DNA from 4 places in the Pseudomonas sp. M20 genome. Region 2 is predicted to be linked to each of the others. Evidence: predicted binding sites of a transcription regulator. Region 2 holds the regulator's gene; each other region holds the start of a gene.

Region 1 (2,200 bases), 2.0 Mb from region 2:
CAGCGACACGGTTTTACCCGATCCGGTGGGCCCGGTGACCAGAATCATGCCCTGTGGCTGCTTGAGCGCGGCCATGTACAGGTCTTTCTGCTCTGGTTCATAGCCAAGGGCGTCGATGCCGATCTGCGCACTGGACGGGTCGAGGATCCGGATCACCACTTTCTCGCCCCACAGGGTCGGCAAGGTGTTGACGCGGAAATCGATCGACTTGCTCTTCGACAGACGCATCTTGATCCGCCCGTCCTGCGGTTTGCGCCGTTCCGAGATATCGAGGCTGGCCATGACTTTCAGGCGTGCGGCGATGCGCCCGGCCAGTTGAACCGGTGGCTTGGCCACCTCGCGCAGGATGCCGTCGGTGCGCACCCGCACCCGGTAGTTCTTCTCGTAAGGTTCGAAGTGCAAGTCGGATGAGCCGCTCTTGATCGCGTCTAGCAGCATCTTGTGAACGAAACGCACCACCGGCGCATCGTCGGCATCGAGGCCACCGATGGCCTCCTGTTTGCTGTCGTCGATTGATTCGACATCGAGGCCATCGAGATCGACATCGGCCATGTCTTCCAGGCCACTGGTGTGGGTGTCGAAGAACTTCTCGATGGCATCGGTGAGCTTGTCGTCCTCGACCAGAATGGCTTCGGTGCTCAGCCCGGTACTGAACTGAATGTCGTTGATCGCTTGATGATTGCTCGGGTCGGAAATCCCCACGAACAGCTTGTTGCCGCGTCGCCACAAAGGCAGGGCGTGATGCTGGCGTACGAGTTTTTCGCTGACCAGGCCTTTGGGCTGGGTTTCCTTGTCCAGACAGTTGAGATCGAGGAACGCCATGCCGAAGTGCTCGGAAGCGATCTCGGCGACCTGTGAGCTTTTCACCAGTTTGTTCTGCACCAGATAGCTGACCAGCGACAGGCGATTGCGCTGGGCCTGTTGCCAGGCTTGCTGGGCGCCTTTTTCCGTGAGCAGTTCGGCCTGCACCAATTGTTTGGTCAGACCGCTCAGAGCGATGTCATTCATGGGGATCCCGCACGCTTGCAGTTCATGACTTATAGCCTAGTCAAGTGACAGCGCCAAACACGCCCGGTGCAGGTGACAAAAATTGTCAGATAGTGCGGTTGCGGGTTGTAGGAAAAGGCGTTGTAGGGGGTTCGCGCCCAACGGGCTGGGCTTGGAGGCGTTGGCATGGCCTATGCTGCGTCCCTTGCAGATCATGAGATTTCGACTCATGCATGGAGCGTGTCTATGAAAAAACAACAAGGTTTTACTCTGATCGAACTGCTGATCGTGGTGGCGATCATCGGGATTCTGGCGACCATCGCCTTGCCGCAGTATTCCAAGTATCAGGCGCGGTCGAAGGTAACGGCGGGGCTGGCGGAGATCAGTGCGCTGAAGGTGCCGTTTGAAGACACCATCAATCAAGGAACCAATCCGACACTGGCCATCGTGAAGGGCGATGCGGCGACCTCGACATCCAATTGCGCGCTGACGGCCTCCGGTACTGCCGCCGATGGTGCGGGAACAATCGTTTGTACGATCGCCAACGCGCCAGCTCCTGTGCTGGGTAAAACAATCACTCTGACACGTACCGCCACCACTGGGTGGGCGTGTACTACAAACGTGTCGCCGGATTACTCGCCTAAAGGCTGCACCGCCAGTGGTACATAACTGGGTTGTGTGCTGACCAGAATGCCCCGCAATGCGGGGCATTTTTCATTGCGCAGCCGTTCACAAAAGCTTCAATAATTTCAGCGTCTTAGGAACTTTCCAAAAAACCGCAAGTTGCATGCGAATATTGTCCGGCTCATGCAAATTGCATGATTTCGAAAATTCGTGATAAGTATAACTTGTTGATTTATAAAGAAATTATATAGCTGCAAAAGTTGGCACAGCGTTCGCAACTACCTTGGTAACCCTGCTGACAAGACAACCAGCAGACTTTCCAGAAAAACAGGAGTTACTCGTATGAAGAAGTTCGCTATCACTGCCGCTGCTGCTACCGCGCTGACCCTGACCATGGCTTCCGGTGCATTCGCACAATCCACTCAGGCTACCCAGGCTCCAATGACTCTGGCTGCCGGTGAAGTCACCCAGGCTAAAGAAGCTACTTCCGATACCTGGATCACTACCAAAGTCAAAGCTGACCTGGTCACCGAAAAAGGCATTCCAGGCACTGACATCAAAGTAGAAACCAACAAAGGCGTAGTATCGC
Region 2 (2,200 bases):
CCCTTGAGGCGGCAGTGAGGAATGGCGATGCCGTTGCCAAAACCGGTGGAACCGAGTTTTTCACGGGCAATCAACGCCTCGAAGACATCTTGCATCTCCAGAGCCGGCACTTCGCGGGCGATCAGGTTGGCAATTTGTTCGAGGGCTTTCTTTTTACTGCCGCCCGGCACGTTCACGAGGGAACGGCCGGGGGTCAGGATACTTTCAAGTCGGATCATGGAATGGGGGGTTATCGACCTGTCGCGCCCTGGAGGAGGCTTTGGGTCTTTTCCTTATGCTTTTTGAGTTGGCGATCCAGCTTGTCGGTCAGTAGGTCAATGGCGGCATACATGTCGTCATGCTCGGCATTGGCAACCACTTCTCCGCCGGGAATATGCAAGGTGGCTTCGATTTTCTGCTTCAGCTTTTCGACGCACATCGTGACTTGCACGTTGGTGATCTTGTCGAAATGGCGCTCTAATCGGTCGAGTTTTTCGTTGATGTAGGTGCGCAGAGGTTCGGTCACTTCCAGTTGGTGTCCACTGATGTTGACTTGCATACAGCTTCTCCTTCGTTGCCAGTGCATAAAGCGGCAGGCTGGATAGCCTGCCACTGGAACGCTGTAACGTGGCTTACATCAACCGCTTGCGTTCGCTCGAAGGCGCGATCCCGAGGGATTCGCGGTACTTGGCGACGGTGCGGCGAGCCACCTGAATGCCTTGTGCCTCCAGTAAACCAGCGATCTTGCTGTCACTCAACGGCTTTTTCTGATTTTCCGCGGCAACCAGTTTTTTGATGATCGCGCGGATCGCCGTGGACGAGCATTCGCCGCCTTCGGAGGTGCTGACGTGGCTGGAGAAAAAGTATTTCAGTTCATAAATACCGCGTGGGGTATGCATGAATTTTTGCGTGGTCACCCGGGAAATTGTCGATTCGTGCATGCCGACCGCCTCAGCGATATCGTGCAGGACCAACGGCTTCATGGCTTCGTCGCCGTACTCCAGAAAACCGCGCTGATGCTCGACGATCTGGGTGGCTACTTTCATCAGGGTTTCGTTGCGGCTCTGCAGGCTCTTGATGAACCAGCGAGCTTCCTGCAACTGATTGCGCATGAAGGTGTTGTCGGCGCTGGTGTCGGCACGACGGACGAAACCGGCGTACTGCGCGTTGACGCGCAGGCGTGGCACCGACTCCTGATTGAGCTCGACCAGCCAGCGTTCGTTATCCTTGCGTACGATAACGTCAGGGACGACGTACTCGGCTTCGGTGGATTCGATTTGCGAACCCGGGCGTGGATTAAGGCTCTGCACCAACTCGATGACCTGGCGCAGCTCGTCTTCCTTGAGCTTCATGCGGCGCATCAACTGGCTGTAGTCGCGGCCACCGAGCAGGTCAATGTAGTCGGTGACCAGACGTTTCGCTTCCGCCAGCCACGGGGTCTTGGCAGGCAACTGGCGCAATTGCAGCAGCAGGCATTCGCCGAGGTTGCGGGCGCCGATACCGGCTGGTTCAAATTGTTGAATGCGGTGCAGGACGGCTTCGATTTCGTCCAGTTCGATGTCCAGTTCCGGGTCGAACGCCTCGAGGATCTCTTCGAGAGTTTCGTCGAGGTAGCCCTGATTGTTGATGCAGTCGATCAGGGTGACCGCGATCAGGCGATCGGTGTCGGACATCGGTGCAAGGTTCAGTTGCCACAGCAGGTGGCTTTGCAAGCTCTCGCCGGCGGAAGTGCGGGTGGTGAAGTCCCACTCGTCATCATCGCTGCTGGGCAGGCTGCTGGCGCTGGTCTGGTAGACGTCCTCCCAGGCGGTGTCGACCGGAAGTTCGTTGGGAATACGCTCGTTCCATTCGCCATCCTCGAGATTGTCGACCGTCGGGGCGGTTTCCTGATAGGAGGGTTCCTGAATCTCGGTGTTGGGCTTCTGTTCGGCGTTGTCGGCCATGGGGTCGGAATTGTCGAAGTCTTCGCCTTCTTCCTGGCGTTCGAGCATCGGATTGGATTCCAGCGCCTCCTGGATTTCCTGTTGCAGATCCAGGGTCGACAATTGGAGCAGACGGATGGCCTGTTGCAGCTGCGGTGTCATCGTCAGCTGCTGGCCCATTCTCAAGACTAGCGATGGTTTCATGGCAGGGGCTTAACACCTTATTCGCCGGCGCTATGCGCCATCCACTACAGGGCGCCGGAGCGCCAAACTTAAGCAAATTATATGCCTGAAACTGA
Region 3 (2,200 bases), 1.0 Mb from region 2:
TGCTCCATGCCTTCAACACCAACCCGGCTGAGGGTGGTGTTGGTCGCGATCACCGCGTCCATGCCGGTTTCGATCAACGCTTGAGCCACCTGCGCGGTTTCTTCATCGGTCATGTCCGGCGCGATCTTGATCGCCAACGGCACATGTTTGCCATGACGCAACGCCAGTTCAGCGCGGCGCGTGGCCAGATCCGCGAGCAATTGCTTGAGCGAATCACCGAACTGCAGGCTGCGCAGGCCCGGGGTATTTGGCGAGCTGACGTTGACCGTCACATAGCTGGCGTGGGCGTAGACCTTGTCCAGGCAGATCAGGTAATCGTCGACCGCACGTTCAACCGGAGTATCGAAGTTCTTGCCGATGTTGATGCCCAGCACACCTTTGTATTTCGCCACTGCCACCCGCGCCAGCAGGTTATCGACACCGAGGTTGTTGAAGCCCATGCGATTGATAATCGCCTCGGCTTCCGGCAAGCGAAAAATCCGTGGTTTCGGGTTGCCCGGCTGCGGGCGCGGAGTCACGGTGCCGATTTCGACAAAACCGAAACCAAGTTGCGCGAAGCCATCAATGGCCGCGCCGTTCTTGTCCAGACCGGCGGCCAGACCCACCGGGTTCGGGAATTCGAGGCCCATGACCGTCACCGGTTTCTTCGCCGGCGCCTTGCACAGCAAGCCGTTGAGGCCCAAACGCCCACCCGCGCCGATCAGATCCAGCGACAGATCGTGGGAGGTTTCCGGGGAAAGTTTGAACAACAGCTGACGGGCCAGGGTGTACATGGGCGGCGATGACTCGGGCGGCGAAAAGAGGCGGCGATTATAGCCGGGCATCGACCTGCGGCGCGAGGCGCATGCGCAAATCGCTGTCACTGGCATATGCCTTGCACCCTCCTTGCCATCAGCGCGCAAGGCCAATGACGGCACGCGGGCAAGGACAATGGCGTCGTCCCGGGTTTTGCCTGCGCAAAGTCCGCGGCGGCGCTTTTTTTCGAGGTGGCGGTGTATGAATGAACCTTCGGTAGGGCCACTGGCCTGGGTCAATGGCAGCGATGCCCCGGAAAAGACTGCAATCAACCTCGGTTTCATGGCCCTGAGCGATTGTGCCTCGGTGGTCGTCGCGGCCACACAGGGCTTTGCCCAGCCTTACGGCCTAACGCTGAACCTGAAGCGCCAGGCCTCCTGGGCGAATCTGCGCGACAAATTGGTCAGCGGCGAACTGGATGCCGCGCACAGTCTGTATGGCCTGATTTACGCCGTGCACCTGGGCATCGGCGGCGTCGCCCCGACCGATATGGCCGTGCTGATGGGCCTGAACCAGAACGGTCAGAGCCTCAACCTCTCCCACGGTCTCCAGAACATTGGTGTGAGCAGTCCTGAAGCGCTGGACCGCCACGTGCACCAAAGCCGCGCAAAACTCACCTTCGCCCAGACTTTTCCCACCGGCACTCATGCCATGTGGCTGTATTACTGGCTGGCGAGTCAGGGCATTCATCCATTGCAGGACGTCGACAGCGTCGTCGTGCCGCCGCCGCAAATGGTCGCGCACCTGCAAGCCGGGCGCATCGACGGTTTTTGTGTCGGCGAGCCTTGGGCGGCCAGTGCGGTGCAGCAGGATCTCGGTTTCACCTTGGCCACCAGCCAGACCATCTGGCCCGATCACCCGGAAAAAGTCCTTGGTTGCACCCGTGAATTTGTCGAGCAATACCCGAACACTGCGCGGGCGTTAGTGATGGCGATTCTTGAGGCCAGCCGCTTCATCGAAGAAAGCCCGGAGAATCGCCGTAGCACCGCGCAATTGCTCAGCGCTCCGGAATATCTGGACGCGCCGCTTTCGTGCATCGAGCCGCGTTTTCTCGGTGATTATGCCGATGGACTCGGCAATCGCTGGCAGGATCCACACGCGCTGCGTTTTCACGGCAACGGCGAGGTGAATCTGCCCTATCTGTCGGACGGTATGTGGTTCATGACCCAGTTCCGCCGCTGGGGCCTGCTGCGTGAGGATCCGGATTACCTCGCCGTCGCCCGTCAGGTCCAGCAAATGGATATCTACCGCGATGCTGCGACGGCAGTCGGCGTAGCGGCGTGGGGCACAGACATGCGCAGCAGCCAGTTGCTCGACGGCAAAGTCTGGGACGGCAGCGATCCCGCCGGCTACGCGCGCAGTTTCAAGCTGCACGCGTTGAACGACGACGCCCCCCTTCTCGCCC
Region 4 (2,200 bases), 1.3 Mb from region 2:
ATCCGCTCGGCGAACGCACCGACGATCAGCGCCGGGGTGATGATCGCGAAGGTCATCTGAAAGGTGATGAACACCGCCTCAGGGAACAGCGCCGCAGGGCCGGTCAGGCTCGAAGGCGTGACACCGGCGAGGAACGCCTTGCCCATGCCGCCGAAGAACGAGTTGAAATTGACGACGCCCTGCTCCATACCGGTGGTGTCGAACGCAATGCTGTAGCCATAAATGACCCACAGGATGCTGATCAGACCGGTAATGGCGAAGCACTGCATCATCACGGAAAGAATGTTTTTCGAGCGAACCATGCCGCCGTAAAACAGCGCCAGGCCGGGGATGGTCATGAACAGCACGAGGGCTGTTGAGGTGAGCATCCAGGCGGTATCGCCGGAATTGAGGACCGGGGCCGCCACTTCGTCTGCCGCCATAGCAAGGCCGGGCATTACGATAGACAACAGGGCTCCTAGCCCTGCGAATTTACGCAGAGTCATATTGTTTTCTCCTGGGGCGTTGGGGTTTGTGGCGGCGCTTAGATCGCGTCGGTATCGGTTTCGCCGGTACGGATGCGAATCGCCTGTTCCAGATTGACCACGAAGATCTTGCCGTCACCGATCTTGCCGGTGTTGGCCGCTTTGGTTATCGCTTCGATAACCCGATCCAGATCCTTGTCGTCGATGGCCACGTCGATTTTCACCTTGGGCAGAAAATCGACCACATATTCCGCGCCGCGATACAGCTCGGTGTGACCCTTCTGCCGGCCGAAGCCTTTGACTTCAGTAACGGTAATGCCCTGCACGCCGATTTCGGACAGCGACTCGCGCACGTCGTCCAACTTGAACGGCTTGATGATGGCAGTGACTAGCTTCATGAAAACTCTCTCCCGAATTGGTGGACTTGCCCCAGGAAAACAAACCCGACTCAAGTCTAAGCGCAGTGCCTGGCTTTGTAACGCATCGTCGGCCGTACCTGCCCGACTGACGCCAGCTAACCGCTGCCGACGAAACTCCCCGCTCCGTCTGCCGCACTGCATTCGTCACAGCGACTGCATCAGTGCATGGGTCGAAGGTGACTAAGCAGAAACCTTGCCATCTCGCCAAAAACCTCTGATTTCAATCCCTTGGCCTCTGTCGCACGCCATCCCGTGCAAAACCCCATCCGGATACGCACAACAACGGTGCGTCGCCATCCGTCCGCCTGCGCGAAAAGCGTGCATCCCTGACCACGAGATTGACTATAGACACTGCGTGATACACTGCCGGCCATTGTTTCCAGGACATCCACCATGCTCGCGCCCAAAGACTTCCTCGACGCCCTGAGCGGCACCGCCTCCCGCCTCTTCAGCGGCGACACCCCGCTGCCGAAAGCCGAAATCGAAAGCCAGTTCAAGATGCTGCTGCAGAGTGCGTTCAGCAAACTCGACCTGGTCAGCCGTGAAGAGTTTGATAGCCAGATGGTTGTGTTGGCGCGTACTCGCGCTCGACTTGAAAGCCTCGAAGCCAAAGTCGCCGAGATGGAAGCGAAGCTGACGCCGCCCGCTGAATAATCCGCGCCCCCTGTAGGAGCTGCCGAAGGCTGCGATCTTTTGATCTCCAGCCCTTCAACCATCCCGGCAACGTCCTACAACCTGCACCACCGCCGTCCGATTGCGCCGAAAAGCCCAGGTTTCTAAGCTCACCCGATGCTGAATGTTCAGCACCGGGTTTGGCGACCCGAACAGCTTAAGGCGCACGACAACCATGATGGCGGCTACATTTACCGCCACATCGTTTCATGGCGGTTGTGCGTGGGAGACCTTCGGGTCTGCCGGGTTCCTTTTGCTCCGGTTCGCCAACCCGCGTACAACTGCCACCCAATCGTTTGGCGACGATTGAGGGCAGCCCCTTAAGCAAGAGGAACTGCTCCATGAATCAAGAAGAGACTTATCTAAGCCCGCACATCTTCACCCGCCACAAACTCCCCCTCCACGCCCTTCTCATCCAGAACCAACCCTGGTTCTGCGCCCGAGACCTGAGCCGCCTGCTGCACATCTACCTCAACGAACGCATGCTGCGAAAACTCGACCCCGACCAATACCAAACCCGCAAAACCCTGATCCACAACCAGATCGAAAACACCCTGCTGATCAGCGAATCCGGCATCTACGCCCTCCTCGTCTACCACTACTGCCCCGAATACCGAGCGCTACGCGAATGGATCACCCACCAGG

What was found. The regulator sigma-54, encoded in region 2, starts transcription at its own class of promoters, with help from an activator protein. The targets are predictions, from matches to a motif close to ANTGGCATNNANNTTGCTNT.
Region 1: ACI514_RS29905 (pilin) is a predicted target of sigma-54. The motif match lies at 1,168-1,187, and genes of this name have one in related genera.
Region 3: ACI514_RS16105 (CmpA/NrtA family ABC transporter substrate-binding protein) is a predicted target of sigma-54. The motif match lies at 862-881, and genes of this name have one in related genera.
Region 4: glnK (P-II family nitrogen regulator) is a predicted target of sigma-54. The motif match lies at 1,065-1,084, and genes of this name have one in related genera.

What each region holds. Positions count from the first base shown of each region.
Region 1 is NZ_CP173611.1:6,691,074-6,693,273, forward strand. Features, by position in the region: gene pilB (type IV-A pilus assembly ATPase PilB) at 1-1,008, opposite strand, end outside; gene ACI514_RS29905 (pilin) at 1,234-1,656, shown strand; gene ACI514_RS29910 (BON domain-containing protein) at 1,954-2,200, shown strand, end outside.
Region 2 is NZ_CP173611.1:4,678,742-4,680,941, reverse strand. Features, by position in the region: gene ptsN (PTS IIA-like nitrogen regulatory protein PtsN) at 1-218, opposite strand, end outside; gene hpf (ribosome hibernation-promoting factor, HPF/YfiA family) at 230-538, opposite strand; gene ACI514_RS20895 (RNA polymerase factor sigma-54) at 612-2,105, opposite strand.
Region 3 is NZ_CP173611.1:3,649,045-3,651,244, forward strand. Features, by position in the region: gene ACI514_RS16100 (quinone-dependent dihydroorotate dehydrogenase) at 1-773, opposite strand, end outside; gene ACI514_RS16105 (CmpA/NrtA family ABC transporter substrate-binding protein) at 997-2,200, shown strand, end outside.
Region 4 is NZ_CP173611.1:5,968,695-5,970,894, reverse strand. Features, by position in the region: gene ACI514_RS26465 (ammonium transporter) at 1-485, opposite strand, end outside; gene glnK (P-II family nitrogen regulator) at 524-862, opposite strand; gene ACI514_RS26455 (accessory factor UbiK family protein) at 1,277-1,537, shown strand; gene ACI514_RS26450 (Bro-N domain-containing protein) at 1,897-2,200, shown strand, end outside.